DNA from 3 places in the Insulibacter thermoxylanivorax genome. Region 1 is predicted to be linked to each of the others. Evidence: predicted binding sites of a transcription regulator. Region 1 holds the regulator's gene; each other region holds the start of a gene.

Region 1 (6,778 bases):
TTCATAGCACAACTCGTCTTGCCAAACGCCCGGCGTCACACGAATGATCGACGCTAACGGGCTGCTGTTCAGAACGATCCGCCGCGTTTCATCCTCTGTGATTCCTTCCTCCAACGGTTTGACGATGGTTTGCTCTTCGGATACCCATACGATCTTCGCTTGTCCTTCCTCATCCATCCCTTGGATGATGAACCAGGGCTGCTCGCCGTTATAGGTTTCGGAGGACCATACTTCGATTAGCTGGCCGGCATAGACCGCCTCGCTGACGCTCATATCCCGCTGTTCCCAATACGATGCATGGATCGATACATACCAGCGATGTAAGAGGAAGAGAGCCAGAAGCACAAGGGTGACACTGCTGATGATGGCCGCCCGAATGGTACGGCGCCTGCTCTCTTCCCGCCATTCTTCCAATCTGCTTCTAGCCATTTAACCGTTCAAAGCATCTTGCCGCTTCCCAGCGGATCTGCTCTTCGTCCAGAGTCGTTAGTGCTCGATTCTTTAACAGCTGTCTGCCATCAACCCATACATCGGTAACATCATGTTGGGAAGCGGAATACACGATATGCGAAACCAGATCCGTATGCGGGATCATATGCGGTTGATCGATGTCAATGGCGATGATATCCGCTTTGCAACCGGGTTTTAAGAGTCCCACCTCATCAAGCCAGATCGACTCAGCGCCTGCGATCGTACCCATGCGAAGCGCCGTTAACGCCGGCACTACGGTCGGATCATACGTAACCCCTTTGTGCAGCAGTGCGGCCAACCGAATCTCCTCAAACATGTCCAAATTGTTGTTGCTGGCCGAGCTGTCAGTGCCCAAGGAGACTTTCACCCCGGCACGCAGCAGTTCCGGGACACGGGCGATGCCGCTTGCCAGCTTTAAATTGCTGCCAGGATTGTGGGAGACTCGCACATCATATTCAGCCAAGATGCTGATCTCCTCATCCGTCAGGTGGACGGCGTGAGCCAGCAGACAAGGCCTGTCGAACACACCGAGCTTCAGCAGATGCTCGACGGGTCTTGCGCCGTAATCCTTCACATTCTGTTCCACTTCCTTGATCGTCTCTGACATATGCGTATGGATGGGCAGATTCAGATCGCGGGAAGCCTCGACGAATTGTTCAATATAATCCGGCGGGCATGTATAAGGGGCATGCGGCGACAGCATCGTCGTGATCCGGCCATCGGCTTTGCCGTGCCATTCCTTTGCGAAGTTAACGGCATGCTGCAGCTTCGCCTGCTGCTCCTCCTTCGAGCACAGACCGATAACGCCCCGCGTCAAGACGGCGCGCATGCCCGACTCTTCCACAGCAGCGGCGATCACCTCCGTATGATCGTACATATCAACGAAGGTCGTCGTTCCGCCCTTGATCATCTCGACGATGGAGAGCAGCGAACCATAACGCACATCCTGTTCCGTGTACTTCGCTTCCATCGGCCACATATGATCTTCAAGCCATACTTGCAATGCCAGATCATCAGCATAGCCTCTTAGGAGAGACATCGGCGTGTGACCGTGGGTATTGACCAGGCCGGGCATGAACAGTTTCCCTTTGCCGCTGATCGTCTCATCCGCCTGCCAATCTTCCGGCGCCTGCCCGCCGACTTGAATGATCCGGTCATCCTCGATCAGCAGATCACCGGAGGCATACAAGTTCTGTTCATCCATCGTTAGATACAGCCCATCTTTGATCCTTATACGCAAAGCTCCCTACCTCCTGACTATTCTTCCTCTTACAAGTAATCCCAGAACTCACTCCAGATAATATGCCAAGCTTAACAGATCTGCTGTAAAATCTGCATAATGCACCCGGATGTGCTCGGGCACTTTAATGATCGTCGGCGCAAAGTTCAGGATCCCCTCAATGCCTGCCTCAACCAATTGATCAGCGACGTTCTGCGCCTCCGATGCAGGCACGGTGATGATCCCTACCCGGATGTTCTCGGCTCTAATCTTCTCATGCATCTGACTGAGCGGCAGTACAGTCAGATGATTAATCGTCTGGCCGATTTTGTCTGGATGATTATCGAAGACCGCTTGGATCTTCATATTGTCCTTCTGATACATATTGTAGTTGCAGAGGGCAACCCCCAGATTACCCGCCCCGATCAGCGCCACATTGATCGTCTGATCAAGCTTTAAGATCTGCCGGATCTTCTCGATCAAATAACTGACATCATAACCTATCCCCTTCTTGCCGAACTCTCCGAAGTACGCTAGATCCTTGCGGATCTGAGCCGGATTGAGATCAAGCCGATTGCCCAGTTCCTGAGATGACACCGTTTGAACATTTCTCATGCTCAGCTCATTCAGATAGCGAAGGTAGATCGGCAAACGACGCACGACGGTTTCGGATATTTTGAGCGAAGACTTCATACTACCCCTTCCCTTCATCGTCAAGTATATGAAGACTGCAGCCACTCTCGAATACGTGCGGCCATGTCAGCAGCAGCGGATTGCTCCATACGCGGTTTAGGCAGCGATCGCAAGAAATATTTGCCATACTGCGTATCGATCACTCGAGTATCATACACGACAACGATTCCTCTGTCATTAACCGTGCGCACAAGCCTGCCGAAGCCTTGCTTGAACTGGATAACCGCCTGCGGTACGGAATATTTCATGAATGGATTCATGTTGCGGCTCTTCATATATTCGCTCTTCGCTTCCACATAAGGGTGATTCGGCGGCTGGAAAGGCAGTCTGACGATCGCCAGAACGCTTAACGCATCACCCGGGATATCCACCCCTTCCCAGAAGCTGGAGGTGCCAAGCAGCACGCATTTGGGCGTTTCTTGGAACATGCGAATCAGCTTGCTGCGGTTTGTGCTCTCGATTCCCTGTCCAAGCACCTGCATATGGTGCTGGGTCAGGCGGTTCTTGAGCTCACCGTGCACTTGCCGCAGCATCTTGTACGAGGTGAAGAGCACCATCATCCTGCCTTCGCTGACCAGCGAGATCTCAGCCAGCGAACGAACCAGCATCTCGAGGAAGCGATTGTCGGCGTGTGAACCGCGTATGCTTGGAAAATCCCGCGGGATCAAGACAAGTGCCTGTTCATCATAACGGAACGGCGAAGGGAGCTGGACCGTCTTCACCTGTCCTTCGTCATGGGCTTCCTTAAGTCCTAGCTGTTCAACCACATAATCAAAGGTTTGATTAACGGACAAGGTGGCAGAGGTCAGCACGACGCTCTCCTTCTGATCGAATAACTGGTCCTTGAGCAGCTCACTCACATCGATCGGCACGCTCATGAACGACAGCGAGCGATGCTTGTAGAAGGCATTCGCCTCAATCCAGTAAACATAATTAGGATCATCAAGCTGGATCAAGAAGCGCAGGTGGTCTCGGATTTTCACAAGGTTCACGATATTGCCGCTGAGGTCCGTGACCGCACTCTGCAGATTGTAACTGCTCTCAGCTTCCTTCATCCCCGCTGCTACCTTCTCCAGCTTGCGGCAGATGTCCGTTAATTTCATATAGATATTGTCCTCTATATTTACGCAATCATCCCAGTTTCCAGGAAGCTGCTCTTTCTTCAAGCGCAAGACCATGCTGTTGTCCCCTTGGGAAGTGCCGGCGGTTCTCTCCGCAGCTTCGTAGAGAATTCCGGACAAGTGCTCCCAGTCCTGCTTGACCTCATGAATCACCGGGATCAATGTCTCAAGCTGCTCGGCCCATGCCTGACCTTGTTCATGGCCGCTCGCCGCCAGTTGCTCGATCAGCGGATAGATCGCCCCTGATCTCGCATCCTTCACAAGCCAGTTCAAGGGGTTCAAGAAGGAATAGTAGCTGATCTCGATCCCCATATGTTTACTGGCCGTCTGTTCGAAATGATGAGCTTCATCGATGACAAGCAGATCATAATGGGGGATAATCCGGTTCTCCGCCCGGACATCGGTCAGCAGCATCGAATGGTTGGTGATGAGGATATCCGCCTGCGCCGCTTCATTGCGCGACCGATGATAATAGCATCTCCTAAACCATGGGCAGGCGCGGTTCAAACAAGAATTGGTGTCACTTTCCACCGTTCGCCAGAATTCCTTGCCGCGGGGGTTCAGGTGCAGTTCTTCATCATCCCCGGCTTCCGTCTCCCCAAGCCATACGAGGATCTGAGCAGCGGCGATATAATGATCTCGGCTGTCATAATCACGTTGGGTTAGGCGCTGCTCAAACTTGCGCAAGCACAGATAATGGTTCCTGCCTTTGAGGAGTGCAGCTTTGAACGGGTAAGGCGAGATTTCCATGAGCAGCGGAAGATCACGCTGCCGGAGCTGCTCCTGCAGATTGATCGTATGCGTGCTGACAACGACGCGCCGCTCCTGGGACAAGCTCGTATATAGAGCAGGCAGCAGATAGGCCAGGGATTTGCCCGTGCCCGTTCCCGCTTCGATGAGCAGATGTTTGCTGTCCTGGAAGGCATCGTATACCTCGCGAATCATCGTCTCCTGCTCTTCCCTCTCCTCATAAAGCGCGAAGGAACGCTTGAGTCTCTGCTTAACGAGTTCGTAAAATTCTTCGAAGCTCAGGTCAAGAAGGACCTGCTCTGCTTCCTCTTCCCCGTCTCCCTCTCCGGCCTCCGTCCAATCGCCCGCCTTCAGATGCAGCTGGCGGAAATAGGTTCCCTCATCCATCTCCAAGTCTTGACTCATCTCACGCACGAACCTGTACTGATCGATCAAGAAGTGCAGATCGGCAAGGTCGCTGCGTCCCGCAAGCAACGAAGATAACCGCTGCAGTGTAAGCAGCGGCAGGCGGTTCAACCTGTCCAGGCATAGAAGCCATACCTTCGCCGTAGCAACGGCGTCTTGATCGGCTCGATGCGGCTTGTCCAAAGGAACGCCGAGTTCATTGCACACCATGTGAAGCCGCAAACTTCCAAGCTGAGGGTAGCAGATGCGCAGCAAATCCATCGTATCGAGCACGCGCCCAACAAAGGGAGCATACCCCGCTTCGATCAGCATGCGCTGTAAGAAATCCAAGTCAAAATTAACATTGTGCCCAACCAACATCCGGTCTTCCAGAAGCGGCAGAATCTCTGCTGCCACTTGTTCAACCCTCGGAGCTTGGTCGACCATCTGCCGGCTGATCCCCGTCAGCTGTTCGATGAATTCCGGTATCTCCTTATCCGTATATACATAAGAGGCATAAGTGCCCGTGATTTCCCCATCATCGACGAGGGCAATGCCGATCTGAATCACCGCGTCGTCGGAGCGATTGCCCGTCGTCTCTACATCGATTACTGCAAATTTCATCCCATGTTCTCCAATCTTATGGCTTACCTAACGTGGTTGCATGATCAGCATGCAGCTGCCAACAGCAGCCAATATGCGTCTGCCGACATGCAGCTATATCTAATCGTCTCACGGCATTAGATGACCGTCATGCCGAACTGAAGTCCTTCATGATCTTTGCCGCATAACTCGAGATTCGTGCTGGGATCCTCGTATGTCGGATCCAGATCGATAGCTTTCTGAAAATATTCTGCGGCTTGTTCGATATTGCCCTTCTTCGCTTGGATGCAGCCAAGGGCATTGTAGGATACAGCCAGAAACTTCTTGTTCTCCGTCAAAGGAACGATCAGATTTAAATGCCTGCTCGCCTCGTCAAGATCTCCCTTCTGCAGATAACCCATGGCCAGATATAACCGGGCAACAAGGAAATCACCGTATTGTTCAACCAGTTGTTCAAACTCCTTGATCGCCTGTTCAAACATAAACAACTTATAATATCCTTGACCGCGGCGGAACGTTTCAGATGCCAATCCGTGATGCAGCCATTCGGCTGAGGATTCACCCTCGATGCTCTTCACAACGGATGCCATCTTCTCTTCGAACAGGATCCATTGTTCAAGATACTGGTCGCTCATCTCCTTTAAGGCGAGCAGCTGTTCCTCCAATTCCTCCCTGCGGGCTCCGATTGCCGCCGGGTATTCCACGATGATCTGATCCAATATTTCATGCATGCAGTCGAATAAAGATTTAAACATCATGCCGCATCCCCGCCTTTTTTCCTCATTGTGTGTTGTCAGCGGGGATTTCATTCTCATGCGGCATGCCACTTTTATCGAATCGTACCGTGGATTTCAGCGTTGACTACTTCCAATACCTTATTGTCTGCACCCATGATCGCCACCTTCGGCTGATGGGTGCGCACTTGTTCTTCAGGCACCTGAGCATAGGCCATGATGATGACGATATCCCCCGGCTGCACGAGGCGCGCTGCTGCGCCGTTGAGGCAGATCACGCCGGAACCCCGCGGGCCCGGAATAGCATAGGTGATCAGCCGCGCTCCGTTGTTGTTATTGACGACCTGCACCTGTTCATTGGTTGCAATGTCGACCAAATCCATCAGATCCTCATCGATGGTAATACTGCCCACATAATTCAGATTCGCTTCCGTTACAGTCGCTCTGTGAATCTTGCTCTTAAGCATCGTGCGAAACATCTCAGACCAACCCCCCTTTAGCCGTCCACAAGCGGTTATCAATGAGTCTGGTGCTGCCAAATCTAACGGCAAGAGCGGCGAGTACCGGCTGCTGCTGCAAGGTGCCGGCGATCTTCACCCGATCCGGGAGAGGCTCCAACCCAGGAAAGGTAACAATTTCAATATAATCAATGTCCGCAAGCGGCGCCATTTGGATCTTCTGCCTAATCATTTCGCGAAGTTCCTCGCAAGTTCCTCCCTGCTGCGTGTGAATATATTCATCTGCAGCTTCCAATGCTTGATAGAGCACAACAGCCTGCCTCCGCTCCTCTTCATTCAGATAGA
Region 2 (6,778 bases), on a different contig from region 1:
GTACCCAGAACTAACCAGGCTTATTATATACCAATCAAAAGAGGATATCTTCAGCGCATTTCACAATACTGATGCTGCTGAGGATATCCTTTTAGCCAAAAAGTACCGACCGTACATCCGATCAGATGTCACTGTCGATATCTTCGTATATGCGGAGTTCGCGGCCGGCAAGTTTCTTGATTCGTTCTATGCAACCTTCAGCGGTTGGGGCCGTCGCCGTCTTGCCATTGACATAGGCGAAGGGCCGCAGTGCGCATAACTCGCAATTGTTTAAGCACTCTTCGTACATCACCGCGATTTCCGGATGCTCGGCTTCAAATTGCTCAAGCGCCGGCGTGTTCACGGCATTGCGGCTGCAGACTTCTACGATCACCAAACCGAGATTCAAGATGATCCCTCTCCTTGTGCCGCCGTTTGGCCGGTTGGCTTGCGTTTGATATGGTAGACGCATTTCTGATCGCCCTCTGCCAAACAGTCGCTGCGAGTCACTTCCGCATCGAGTAAGGATTCGAATAAGTTCTGTTCACAGGCGCAGGCATGGTTGTATCTGCCGGCGACTTGGAAGATTGGACAGTTGTATTCCGTAAGGATATATTCATCTTCGCCGGTGGCTTGCCACTGTACCATGTAGCCGTTCTCGTTCTGAATCTCGGAGAGTTCGGCGACTCGCTCCTTCAGCGTCTTCCCCGTGATCTTCTCCCGGTAACGCTGAAGAAGCGACTGCTGCCGAAGTTCGAACAGCCGATTCACCGTGGCGATCCCGGCATCCTGCTCTAATTCCGAGAGGAGGTCGAGGGCGATCGTGTGGTAGTTCTTCGGGAAGAAATCCTCCGCTTGTTCCGTCAACCGGTAGACTGCGGCGGGCCGTCCCATCGGCTGGCGAACGGTGGTCGATTCAATCAAGTTATCCCGCTCTAAGGTCGCGATATGACGACGCACGGCCATGCTTGTGATGCCGAGCTGTTCGCTGAGATCCTTCGCACTCAGTTCACCGTGGATCTTGAGCAAGTGCATGATCCTGTTACGGGTCGACATCTCTGTCTCATGCATAGGATCACCCCCTGTCTTCAAAAATAATCAAAACGCCGTCTGCAAACATCGGCTGATATGCTTGCACGGTCTTACTTATGCTTGGTACCTTATGTTGTCTGCATACTGTTCCTCAGCGGTTCATCAGCTGCTGATGGTCATGGTCTTCACAAGCTGTCGAGCAGTATCCGTGTTTGGTTTCCAAACAGTCATCGCAGACGAGATGCTGATGGTGGCAGGTGTCATCCGCACCGTCCAAGACGACCACATCCTCACGCTGCAGCCACGCATAGAACTCGCTTGGCCGCAGGCGTCCGCCCCCGTCGCGGTTCGGATCCAGCGGTCTATCGTAACGCAGTGTGACCAATTCCTTGCGATAACGGACGAACATTTTCTTAAACGCATGCGCATCGCTTGCATCGATCTTGAACACGATATCCTGAAACAGCGGATTGCTGCGCAGATCACGCATATACTGCTCCGTCTGTTCGATGCTTCCCGACAGTGTGCCGTTAATCCCTTCGTCCGCGATCAAGATGCGGCCCTTGATTCCGAGTTCTTTGCAGTAAGCCAGATGCTCTGCTGCGAAGCGCTCGGCATCGGGGATCAGGATATATTTGTAAAACAAAAGGACTCTAAAATTAGTCATAGGTGTCAATTACCTTTCTATAAGGTGTGGGATCGGATATACGCATGCGGTTCATTTAAAAATAGCGGAAGAAAAAGACGATCTTTCTCCTCCGCCCGCCGTATATCGAGATATTTAATTAACAATTAGTTTATCGGATAATCCCTACTTAGTCAACATAAAGGTTTATTAAGTAGAACAATGTGGAAGAACAGGATCTTGATTATACTGTAATTATGATATATGCTAACTTTATGTAATCTAATTGCGTTATAACTAGATGATGGGGATGTTGAGCAAGGGGTTTATCCTAAAATTAGGATAAATAGACGCTGCAATCAGGGTGATTTCTGCATTTTGACCAAAAATTAGGATAAAAGTGAAGAAAAGTTGGCGTTAACGGCGAGTTTTATACGAAATTTCGGATATCATCGCTCAGCAGCAGGTATGGTTTGAAGTTTTTATCCTAAATATCGGTTAAAACTTGCTGCCGGCAGGCAGACGGAGTAACAGTTAACAGCAGGCATAAAATGCATAAAGGTGGGTTCTATCCATGACGAAAATACATCCGAACATCGAAATGGGCGAAGTGAAGCTGCGGGTCAGCCAGCTGGAGCGTTCGATCGCATTCTATGAGGAGATCATCGGCATGCGCGTGCTCAGCCGCGGCGAAGGAATGGCGGAATTAGGGGCAGAAGAGGGCAAGACGCTGCTTGTGTTGGAGCAGATTCCGGATCCGTCGGTGAAGCGGCCGAGAAGAACGACGGGACTCTACCATTTTGCCGTGCTGCTGCCGACGCGGCGGGATCTGGGCGTCTTCCTGAAGCAGGTGATGGACAAGGGCATCGAGATCGGACAAGCGGATCACGCGGTTAGTGAAGCCTTATACATCTCGGATCCTGATGACCACGGGATCGAGATCTATCGGGACCGACCTCGCATCGAGTGGGAGTATCAGCCGAACGGGTATATTCATATGGTGACGGAACCGATTGATTGGCGCGGCTTGCTGCATGAAGCAGAAGGACACGAGTGGCATGGGCTTCCGGCTGGCACGAAGATCGGCCATGTGCATCTGCATGTGAATGATCTGAATGCGGCGAAGCGGTTCTACTGCGATCAGCTGGGCTTCGATATGATGTTGGACGGTTCGAGCGGCTGGGGCGCCTTGTTCATCGCTGCGGGCGGTTATCACCATCATCTCGGGCTGAATATCTGGGCCGGCGCGGGTGCGCCCAGACCGCCTGCAGGAAGTCCGGCTCTTGACTATTACACGATCCTGCTGCCCGATGAGACCGCTCTGCAGTCTCTGCTGGATCAGCTTCACCGCGCAGGGGTGGAGTGGTCGGAAGCGGCGGACGGCTGGTATCTGGAAGATCCGGCCGGCAATCGCATCAGGCTGAATGTGATGAATGCCGCCTAATGAGTCTGAGTGATGTTTGAAGGGCCTTCGTAAAGAACGGAGGTCTTTTTTTGTTGGATGGAAGGAGGAAGGGGCGGAGGTTAAAGGTTATTCGCAAGGGATTCCCCAAAAAGCTGTGCGAATTTTAACGATTAACCATAAAATTTGCAACAAAAAATGTACGATTTTCAGTGAATATGATAAATTATTGTGTATAATGTACTATGATAGAAAAACGATAAGACGAGGAAAAGAAGCAGGCTGAGGATAAGGAGAGAAATGACGCGATTCATTGTAGTATGATGATTCATTCAGATTCATTGGCTTGATGCCGGCTAAGTACTTCCAAGGAGAAGTACGCAGCTGATTGTGAAAAAATGAACAATTTTCCTAAGAATCGCATCTCTTCCCTGTCCGGCGATGTCTCTCAGAGCTAAAGAAGGAGGATCAGTCAGAATGGAAAACACAAAGAACCCCGAGCCAAAAAACTCGGAAGCAGCAGCTCAATCGGCGGGGAAAACGCTGCAACAAGATCTGCTTGAACAATTGATGAAGCCGGAAGTGCAATCTTCGCTGCAGACCTTGGTTGAACAATTGCCTAAGATCACCGAGATGATGACCACGATGACCAAAACCTACGATCTGCTGCAGACGGTTGCCAATGACCGCATCCTGCTCGACGATATGAAGGGCGGTTTCATGCAAGTCTTGAATCCGGTCAAGGACAAGGTGAAACATTATGCATCGGCTGCCATAGAGGCCGGAGACCGTGCGAAGAGCGATACCAGAACCATCGGTCTCTTCGATCTGGTCAAGATGCTGAAGGATCCGCAGGTCCAGAAGATGTTCCGTTTCCTGCAAGCATACATGAACGTGCTGTCCGAACGGGAACAACAACGCTAAGATTGAGGTGAACATAAGGATGAAAAAAATCTTAATCCTCGGCGGCGGCTACGGCGGATTGTTGACCGCTCTGACTGCACGCCGTTATCTGACGCCGGAACAAGCAGAGATTACATTAGTCAACCGATATTCGACGCACCAGATCATCACGGAACTGCATCGCCTCGCTGTAGGCAACCTGCATGAGAAAGCGGTGGCCCTGCCGCTTCATAAATTGCTCGAAGGAACCGATGTAGGCATCCGCGTGGACACGGTATCCGAGATCATCCCGGATGAGAAAGAGGTTAAACTGGCCAACGGCATGACCCTGACTTACGATTATCTGGTCATCGCGCTGGGCAGCGAGACGGCTTTTTTCGGCATCCCTGGACTGCAGGAGAACAGCTTCGTACTCAAATCCGTCGACGATGCCAAACGCATCCATCAGCATATCCTTCAGTCGATCGCGCGTTACGCCAAGACGAAGAACCCAGCGGACGCAACCTTCGTCATCGGCGGCGGCGGCTTAACAGGTATCGAATTGGTCGGCGAGATGGCCGATATGCTGCCAGAGCTGTGCGCCCAACATGGCATTGATTTTAATGAGGTGAAGCTTTATTGCGTAGAGGCCATGCCGACGATTCTGCGGGGCTTCCCGGAAGATCTGGTCGAGCGGGCGAAGACAAGCCTCGAAGCACGGGGAGTACGCTTCATACTCGGTCAGCCGATCACCGAGGTTGATGGGAATAAGGTTTCGCTCAAAGACGGTCAGATCATCGAAGCCGGAACCGTCGTATGGACAGGCGGTGTGCAGGGCAACAGCGTGGTTGCAAACAGCGGCATCGAGGTAAACCGCGGCCGGGCAACGGTGACACCGCACCTGCGATCAACGTCGCATCCGGAGATTTTCCTGGCGGGGGACAGTGCAGTCGTCATGAATCCGGAAGGCGTGCCTTATCCGCCGACGGCGCAGCTGGCTTGGCAGATGGGGGAGGCCGTCGGATATAACCTGTCCGCGGTGATCAAAGGCGGAGTGCTGAAGGAGTTCCAGCCGGTGTTCTCCGGAACGCTGGGCAGCTTGGGCCGCAAGGACGCCATCGGCACCATCGGCGCCAGCGGTCTTAAGCTAAAGGGCACGCCTGCTGCTCTGATGAAAGAAGCGAGCAATATCCGCTATCTGTCGCAGATTCGGGGCTTGTTCGCCCTGGCTTATTGATCACACATTGACCTTGTCAGCGGCGCGGGAGCCTGGCTGTGATTGCTAAGGATGGCTCGGGTTGCGGCGGGAATATTAAGCTTCAAGGGGTGAAGCGGTATGCGCGTCATAAGAGTCAGTCCTTCCGGGAATTGCAGCGTCAGGCTTCCAGGAAGGACGAAGTAATCACGCCGAAGGCGGAGAAGATGAGGAAACTTCCGCCCAGTTTGAATAAGATCAATAAGAATATCACCGACGACTGGTAAGGATAACCGGTTGCGTGGAACGCTTCGGGGATGATATTGACCCGTAGCAAGCCCTTCGATACAATCGATTGGGGTACAGCCCAGGGGGTTAAGGCTCCCTGGGTTTCGTATATTCGTATATTCGTGTGTTCGTGTATTTCGTGTATTTCGTGTATGGACAAATGCTGCTTTGCCTTGCGAAATCTTGGATTTGCTGAGATATGAGCAACAATCATAGGTGAAAAGGAGAAACGAACGATGCATCAGACCTATACACTGCGGGAGAAAATCCGGTTATTCCTGAAGTTGTTATGGCCGATCCTCATCACGCAGGTCAGCTACAATGCGATGACCGTCGTGGATACGATGATGACGGGGCGTGCAGGTACAGCTCAGCAGGCGGGGGTGGCCGTTGGATTTAACCTGTGGATGCCCATATCGATCGGGCTTGGCGGGATCATCCTAGCGATCTCGCCGATCATCGGGCAGCTGCTGGGAAGTGGAGAGCGCGAGAAGATCTCCCAGGCCGTCACGCAGGGCCTCTATGTCTCTCTGTTGATCAGCGTAGTTCTGATCACGGCGGGGGTTTTCTTCCTCGATCCGGTTCTCGGACTCATCGATATCGACGATCCCGAAGTGTATCATGTCGCTAAGCATTATTTGATTGCCATAGGATTTGGCATCATCCCTTACTTCGCCTCGCAGGTGCTGCGATATTTTTTTGATGCACAAGGGTATACGGGGATTACGATGAAGATCATCCTGCTCATCGGTCTGCCGCTCAATGTCGTCCTTAACTATCTGCTCATCTTCGGCAAGCTTGGACTGCCCAGGTTAGGCGGAATCGGTGCCGGTGCGGCGACGGCGGTGACTTATTGGGTGATCCTCTTCGTCAGCATCCTGCTGGCGGCGCGGCTGGAAGTCTTCCGGTCGTATCAGCTGTTCCGCAGATGGTATCGGCCGTCCCTCACAGCATGGTGGGAGCAGATTCGCATCGGCGTGCCGATAGGTTTATCGATCTTCTTCGAGGCAAGCATCTTCTCTCTGATGACCCTGCTCGTCGCTTCGATGTTCGATACAGTCACGCTGGCAGCGCACCAAGTCGCGATGAGCTTCTCATCGCTGATGTTCATGATGCCGCTCAGCATCTCGATGACGCTGACGATCGTCGTCGCCTATGAGGTGGGCAGCAGGCGTTATGACGATGCGAGGCAGTATTCGGTGCTGGGCGTTCTAGGCGCCCTGGGGATCATGTCGATCGGCGCGATGCTCTTGTTCTTCTTCCGCGAGCCGATCGCTTATATCTACAATAATGACCGTCGGGTCATCGAACTGGCGGCTCAGTTCTTCCTGTTCGCTATGATCTACCAGTTGTCGGATGCTTCTCAAGCATCTCT
Region 3 (6,778 bases), on a different contig from region 1:
AGTGGAAGAAAACACCGGACGGAAAACAGCCCCTCCGCATCATGCTGAAGAGCAGACCACTGTTCGCCATGGCCGGCATCTATGATACATGGACAAGCCCCGATGGCAAGGTTCTCCACACCTGTTCGATCATCACCACCGCACCTAACGAATTCATGGCTGAGATCCACGACCGCATGCCCGTTATTCTGCCCCGCGAGGCGGAATCAGCCTGGCTGGATCGAGATCTGCAGTCGATCCCGGAGCTCCTGTCCCTGCTGAAGTCTTATCCCGCAGAGGACATGCAGGCATATCCCGTTCACCCGCAAGTCGGCAACGTGGCGAATGACACGCCCGCTTGCATCGAAGAATATAAGGTGCCGGATAACGACGCCGGTGGGGACGGCGAACAGTTGACGCTTTTCTAAACTACTATCTCACTGTCTGAAGAACCTTTCCCCAATTCTCCGACTAATCCGGCAATGACTCATCCCGTCACTTGACGCATATAGACGAACACGATACCATATGGGGAGTATACGGGAAGGAGGCCATTCCTTGACTCTGCAGCCTCCTTAAGGAAAGGATGGACATGATGGATCTGAACCAAAGATCGTTAGAGAACGTGCAGTATATGATCGATCGCATGATCACCAAATTAAAAATGGCCACAGCCATCGGCATGAACGCCGAATCCTTCGATCTCGACCGATATGAGGACATTCGCGACATTTATGAACTGGTGATGAGCAAAGATCACTTCAGCATCAACGAGATGGAAGCCATCGTCAGCGAACTCGGCCAGCTGCGCAAGGCTTAGTATCGTATGGATCGAGGCGGATTCGCGTGGCCTGCGCACGCGGATTCGCATGACCCGCGCAGCACGTATGCGCGGATTTTTGTATGATTATTAGGACAAAACACCCGGACGAACCTGCCGACTGCTTGCTTTTATTCGAATTTTTAGGACAAAACCCTGCGGAAAACACCGCATTCTTCCAACTTTTGTGCGAATTTTAGGTCAAAACCCGCCAACGACACCATCATCCTACCATGTTTTGTCCGATTTTTACGTCAAAACTATCGACCCACCCAGCATCCAGATCACATTTATCCTAAATATAGGATAAAATCGCAACACCCCATCCACATGGTCACACTATCTCCGTGCTAACTGTTCCTGTGCCAGGCGGATCATCTCTCTGACCATCGTTCCGCCGATCCGGCCGCCAACCCTGCCTGCATCTTCCGTACTCAGATTGCCGTTATAGCCGGGCTGGAGGTTGATTCCGAGTGTTCTGGCCACTTCATACTTCACATTCTCCGGCCTCTGCGGATCCACTGGAAACCCTGCATCACGCATCACGCGTGCTTGGAACTGAGCCATCTGCGCCCTGGCCTCGGGCACTATAGGTGTACGTCTTCTGCGTCTGGCCAACGTTCATCCCTCCTTTTTTGCTTCTAGGATGCCGCGGCAAAGCATAAGACATTCACGCTCCAAGGGGCTTTAAGCCTCATACAAGGTCTGAGCGATCACCTGAACCATCCATCTAACGAGACGCAAGCCCCGCCTATCCCTCATCTTCTTCCAATTCCCACCTGACCGTGAGATGTTGATTGATATAATCGCGAATGATCATCTCTACAGCCGCTTCTTTCTCTTCCTCGCTCAGCGGCTCGAATTTATCCGGATTAAGATCTATCACCGCCTGACGGATCTCTTCCTCTCCCCAATAGACATTCAGTGCAAGTTTCATCCGTTCTGCCCCCTTCCAGCTTATCCCTGCATTATATCACAGTCTCCATGCCCGCAAAATGCATCATTCCTTTACAAAACATTATAAATCCTGCATCAAATATCAACATCTTTTGCAGGAGTTTTTGCTATAATACGATTGAAGTTTGTGCATCTGATCACCTGTGTTTCAGATGAATTCAGCGCAGTCTACATACCAAGGAGTGAGTGCTGCATGTTAAACTTTACGTTTCAGAACCCCACCAAGATCATCTTCGGGAAGGGGACTGTCAGTCAACTAGCCGAACAAGTGAAGCCCTTCGGAACGAGAGTCCTTCTCGTATACGGCGGGGGAAGCATCAAAAGAACCGGTCTCTATGACAAGGTAATCGAACAGCTCAAGAGCATCGATGCCGCGGTCTTCGAACTGCCTGGTGTTGAGCCGAATCCCCGTGTTACGACCGTTCGCAAAGGGATCGACATCTGCCGGAAGGAAGATGTTCAGCTCATTCTGGCGGTCGGCGGGGGAAGCGTCATCGATGCGGCCAAGGCGATCGCCGTTGGAGTACCTTATGAAGGAGACGTATGGGATTTCTTCGAGCGCAAGGCGCAGCCAGCGTCTGCTCTGCCGCTCGGCACCATCCTCACCTTATCTGCGACGGGTTCCGAAGCGAACGGGAACTTCGTCATCAGCAACTGGGAATTGAAATTAAAACGCGGTTCCGGCAGCCAGCACGCTTATCCGAGATTCTCGATCCTCGATCCCGAACTCACCTACACGGTGCCGCGCGAGCATGTCGTTAACGGAATCGTCGATATGATGAGCCACGTCTTCGAGCAATATTTCAGCAAGACGCCGAATACGCCGCTGCAAGAACGCTTCTGTGAATCCATCCTGCAGACGGTCATCGAAAATGCCGAAACCGCCCTTGCCAAGCCAACGGATTACGATGCGCGGGCGAATATCATGTGGTGCGGAACGATGGCCTTAAACGGCGGACAGATCAGCCTCGGCATGCAGGGAGATTGGGCGACGCACGAGATCGAACACCAGGTCAGCGCTATCTATGATATTGCACACGGCGCCGGACTTGCGATCATCTTCCCGAACTGGATGAAGTACGTCTACAAGGAACGCGTTGATCGTTTCGTCCAATACGCAACCCGTGTATGGAACATCGATCCGGCCGGCAAGAGCGATGAGGAAGTTGCACTGGCCGGCATCGAAGCCACCCGCGAGTTCTTCACCCGCATCGGTGCTCCTGCAACGCTGTCCGACGTCGGCATCGGCGATGAACATCTCGATCAGATGGCCGCAGAAGCCGTAAGGTTCGGTCCAATCGGCCAATTCAAAGAGCTGCACCAAGAAGATGTTAAGGAGATCCTTCGCATGAGTTTGTAAAGCAGCTCAAGTAAAGCAGCAAGCAAAAGGCTGGGTCCGCCCCATGGGCGAATCCAGCCTTTTCTTGTTTACAGGATGCGTATTGTTAGGATTCTGATTATTCGTCGGATTGACCTTTATTGGGCTTTGATTTTTTGCCCTCAACATAGTCCCACGGCGTGCCCAGCTTGAGGAGTGCCCAGCGGTCCAACCCGTACCAGCCCGCCACCTTCCAGGCCAGCACGATCCACGTCGCCAAGATGAACAGCAGCGGGTTCGAGCTGAGCGTCCCAGCGAACAAGAAGCTGACATTCATCAGTGCACCGAAGAAGGCTGCGATTCCCGTCAACAGTCCGAGGATCAAGCCCAGTCCTACAGCAATCTCACCGAAGACCACCAGATAAGAGAAGATCGCCGCATTCGGCAGCACCACATGTTCCAGAAATGCCGCATACCAGCCTGAAACATCTGCACCTGCTTCTGCTTTCGCCAGGGCGCCGTTTACAAACCCGCGGATCGCCGCCCCTGCTTCACTGCCTGTCCAAGCCTCGCTGCCGAACTTGCCAAGACCCGCCTTAAGCCACACATACCCCAGATACAAGCGGATGATCAGCCAGATCCAAGCGGATTTGGTACTGCTGAACAGAAACATCGAGACCGGATTTTCCTTGACGATGATGTAGTCTCCTTTGCGCACTACGGATTTCGCCTTTGCCATGATCACACTCTCCTCGTCTTTCCAAGATTGTCTAATTGTCTAATTTCACTGCTATCATAACACAGTGAAATCGTGCAGAAAATGTCGAAGTGATGTTCACATAATTGTGAAATTTATCACATTCACATTTTCCAATATCTATGTTATAGTAAAAGTGTAACAAAGATCACTAACAAAAGTCACGCCAACATCGTGATCTAAGTTACAAACCATCGCAGAGAGGAGTCGATCGGCATGAAGCACTTCCATTGGTTGAATCCTTGGAATCGGGGAAACATATCGTCCCTGATCTGCTGCCGAACTTTTTATTCCTGGGATTGTGAATTTTTTCACTCATATCTGTGAATTAAATCACAATTATTGATTTCTTTCGATCAAACCCTTAGTAAATAATGATTAGGAGATGATGATCATGGTCAAATTCTTAAGAGAAAACATATACGCAGCCGGCATCTTGCTGATCCTTCGCGTCTATCTCGGTTGGAGCTGGTTGACGGCCGGCTGGAACAAACTGATCGGCGGGTTCAATGCAGAAGGGTATCTGAAAAATGTCATAGCTAATCCCGTCATGAAGGGCGATGAAGTGATCTATCCGACTTATACAGCATTTTTGGAACATTTCGCTCTTCCGAACGTGAAACTCATCAACTTCTTGATCCCTGTCGGTGAGTTTCTGGTAGGCTTAGGTTTAATCCTGGGCGCTCTCACTGCCGCTGCCGCCTTCTTCGGACTCCTGATGAACTTCATGTTCCTCTTTGCCGGCACCATCAGCACCAATCCATGGATGGTCCTGATCGGCGGCATCATCTTCATGGCCGGTCACCATGCAGGACGGTTCGGCATCGACTATTACCTCATGCCGTTCCTAAGGAAGGTTTTCGCTCGCAAGGGGAAAACAGCAGCCAATCAAGACACCGCGGTCAAACCCGGCACCCGTCCTGCCGTGTAATACACCATCGTTGTATAATTAAGCAGTCCCTGGGGAGTCAAACTCCTAAGGGACTGCTTGACTGTATGGCTGCTTCATGATCTTCCGCTCCTCATTCCTACTCGCCTATAATCACCCTCACCTGCACCAGATCGATGATCCGTCCATCCCTCGCACTTCGGGCATATACCCATAGCTCTCCCGACGAAGTTGTCGGCTGGCGCTCATACCGCAAAGCAGATGAGAAGGTGCCGAATGCCGGCGCCCCTTCAGAAACCAACAAGGTTTTCTCTGAGATGACGGATTGTCGGTTATCATCGATTAATTGATAATGGATCACCGCTTCAAAAGCCCTGGCGATCCCTTCCAAGGCTTGACCGGGCATGATCCGTGAACCGGGCAGCGGCACGCGAACAAGGATATTGCGGGACGCGGGCAGCGGGATGATCAGTTCATAATCCTCGTAGAGCAGATCAGGTGAGAAACCAGGCCGGTTGGCATTGGCCTGGATGATCGCGTTCATCGGCACCCCCAACTCCCTCGAGATCGAGTAGAGGGACTGCCCGCGTTCCACACTGTAGATGAAGGCCGGCACCTCCAACGGGAGATCGGCATAGATGAGATTTATATTGGTGATCTGCGGGTTGAGGCCGGCGAGAATATCCGGGGTGACGGAGAAACGCAGGCCGATCGTATACAGGCTGTCGCCTGGATTGACGATATAGGTAATCTCTTGCCGCTGTCCGATCCCCGTCTCCGGAATCAGCAGCACCTGACCGGGATAGATCAATCCCGGGTCTGTGATCGGCGGGAACAGCGCATTGGTCTGCTCGATCAGTTGGACTTCACTGCCGAAGCGACGCGCGATGGAGTACAGGGTATCGCCCGGTCTTACGGTATAGATAATATGAACACCTTGCACGACAGGCACCTTCTATCACACTCCCTTAACAGGCTCTTATATAACAAGATATACAAACCGCATGGGAGAAGTGCCTATTTCCAAGAAAAAGGAGGACGGCATGTCTCCGTCCTCCTCTGTGACATAATCAGCGAGCGTGTACCTCGTTATACAACCGGTAGATGAGCACCGCAGCTTCTGCACGGGATACTTGATCCAACGGGCGTACTAAAGTCCCGTCTCCGCGGATGAGTCCCGCACTCGTCAGTCCTCTGATTGCATCGATTGCGTAAGACGAAATCTTCGCATGATCTTCAAACACCGTCAGATCAAATCCTGCACCCGCATCGTCATCCCACCTGCCTGCTGCTTGCATCGCGCGCGCTGCCATCACAAACATATCCTGCCGCGTGACCGGATCGCGCGGTTTGAAACTGCCGTCGCCCGTACCCTTGATGATGTTAAGTTCTGCTGCGATCTGAACTGCATCGTAATAGTAATCACCAGGTTTGACATCAGCAAATTGTTGAGCATGAATCCCATCGACCAGGCCTTCGAGCTCAAATACCCTTGTCAGAAGCAGAGCATAGTCCGCTCTCGTCAGCGTCTGTCCCGGAGCGAATGCATCGGCGGATACACCTTTGATCACTTCTTTCGCTGCCATGACTTCAATCTCATGCTTCGCCCAAGGATATGCAGCTAGATCTGCGAAGGTCTTGGCAGCGTATGCAATCGCGAACCGGCTGAAGTGTGTTGTCGTGAAGGCAACGCTCTCCGTCTCCGCCGCATATCTGCCGTTCGTGATCGTTGTGATCCTTCCTTGTTCATCGATATGCCAGACGACGATGAATTCATGGTTCGTTTCTGCAGCAGACGGCTTATATGGAATCTCAACGCGAACAGCAGACCTTGGATGGCTCCAAGCGATGCGCTTATCGCCATCTGAGATGAAGATTTCATAGGCTGGACGATCAGCGAGTTGTACCATGCGATGTTCATCAGGCTGAACAATGCGAATGTTGAAGGTGAGCTGATCCGCATCCAACGTTTCACCTGCGAACATATCGCTGGACAGTGTCATCGTCAGAGCATCGGTACGAAGTGTCACAAGCAGATCTTCTGCATCCTTGTCAAAC

The links. The regulator Rex, encoded in region 1, represses fermentation and respiration genes when NADH is low (regulators of the CRP and FNR family bind a similar motif). The targets are predictions, from matches to a motif close to TTGTGAAATATTTCACAA.
Region 2: a site for Rex is predicted at 3,427-3,444, ahead of PRECH8_RS12480 (helical membrane plugin domain-containing protein). Genes of this name have one in related genera too.
Region 3: a site for Rex is predicted at 3,918-3,935, ahead of PRECH8_RS05930 (DoxX family membrane protein). Genes of this name have one in related genera too.

The regions. Positions count from the first base shown of each region.
Region 1 is NZ_BMAQ01000001.1:212,628-219,405, reverse strand. It holds gene PRECH8_RS01100 (cell wall elongation regulator TseB-like domain-containing protein) at 1-429, opposite strand, end outside; gene PRECH8_RS01095 (amidohydrolase) at 422-1,675, opposite strand; gene PRECH8_RS01090 (redox-sensing transcriptional repressor Rex) at 1,760-2,383, opposite strand; gene dinG (ATP-dependent DNA helicase DinG) at 2,404-5,262, opposite strand; gene PRECH8_RS01080 (tetratricopeptide repeat protein) at 5,379-5,996, opposite strand; gene panD (aspartate 1-decarboxylase) at 6,071-6,454, opposite strand; gene panC (pantoate--beta-alanine ligase) at 6,456-6,778, opposite strand, start outside.
Region 2 is NZ_BMAQ01000039.1:3,249-10,026, reverse strand. It holds gene PRECH8_RS12500 (YuzB family protein) at 122-388, opposite strand; gene PRECH8_RS12495 (helix-turn-helix transcriptional regulator) at 385-1,050, opposite strand; partial or broken gene PRECH8_RS12490 (rhodanese-like domain-containing protein) at 1,271-1,678, opposite strand; gene PRECH8_RS12485 (VOC family protein) at 2,211-3,080, shown strand; gene PRECH8_RS12480 (helical membrane plugin domain-containing protein) at 3,516-3,962, shown strand; gene PRECH8_RS12475 (NAD(P)/FAD-dependent oxidoreductase) at 3,982-5,157, shown strand; gene PRECH8_RS12470 (hypothetical protein) at 5,196-5,402, shown strand; gene PRECH8_RS12465 (MATE family efflux transporter) at 5,640-6,778, shown strand, end outside.
Region 3 is NZ_BMAQ01000008.1:87,591-94,368, reverse strand. It holds gene PRECH8_RS05955 (SOS response-associated peptidase) at 1-407, shown strand, start outside; gene PRECH8_RS05950 (DUF1128 domain-containing protein) at 575-799, shown strand; gene PRECH8_RS05945 (alpha/beta-type small acid-soluble spore protein) at 1,139-1,417, opposite strand; gene PRECH8_RS05940 (hypothetical protein) at 1,551-1,736, opposite strand; gene PRECH8_RS05935 (iron-containing alcohol dehydrogenase) at 1,950-3,116, shown strand; gene PRECH8_RS05930 (DoxX family membrane protein) at 3,214-3,813, opposite strand; gene PRECH8_RS05925 (DoxX family membrane protein) at 4,226-4,762, shown strand; gene PRECH8_RS05920 (LysM peptidoglycan-binding domain-containing protein) at 4,860-5,672, opposite strand; gene PRECH8_RS05915 (right-handed parallel beta-helix repeat-containing protein) at 5,791-6,778, opposite strand, start outside.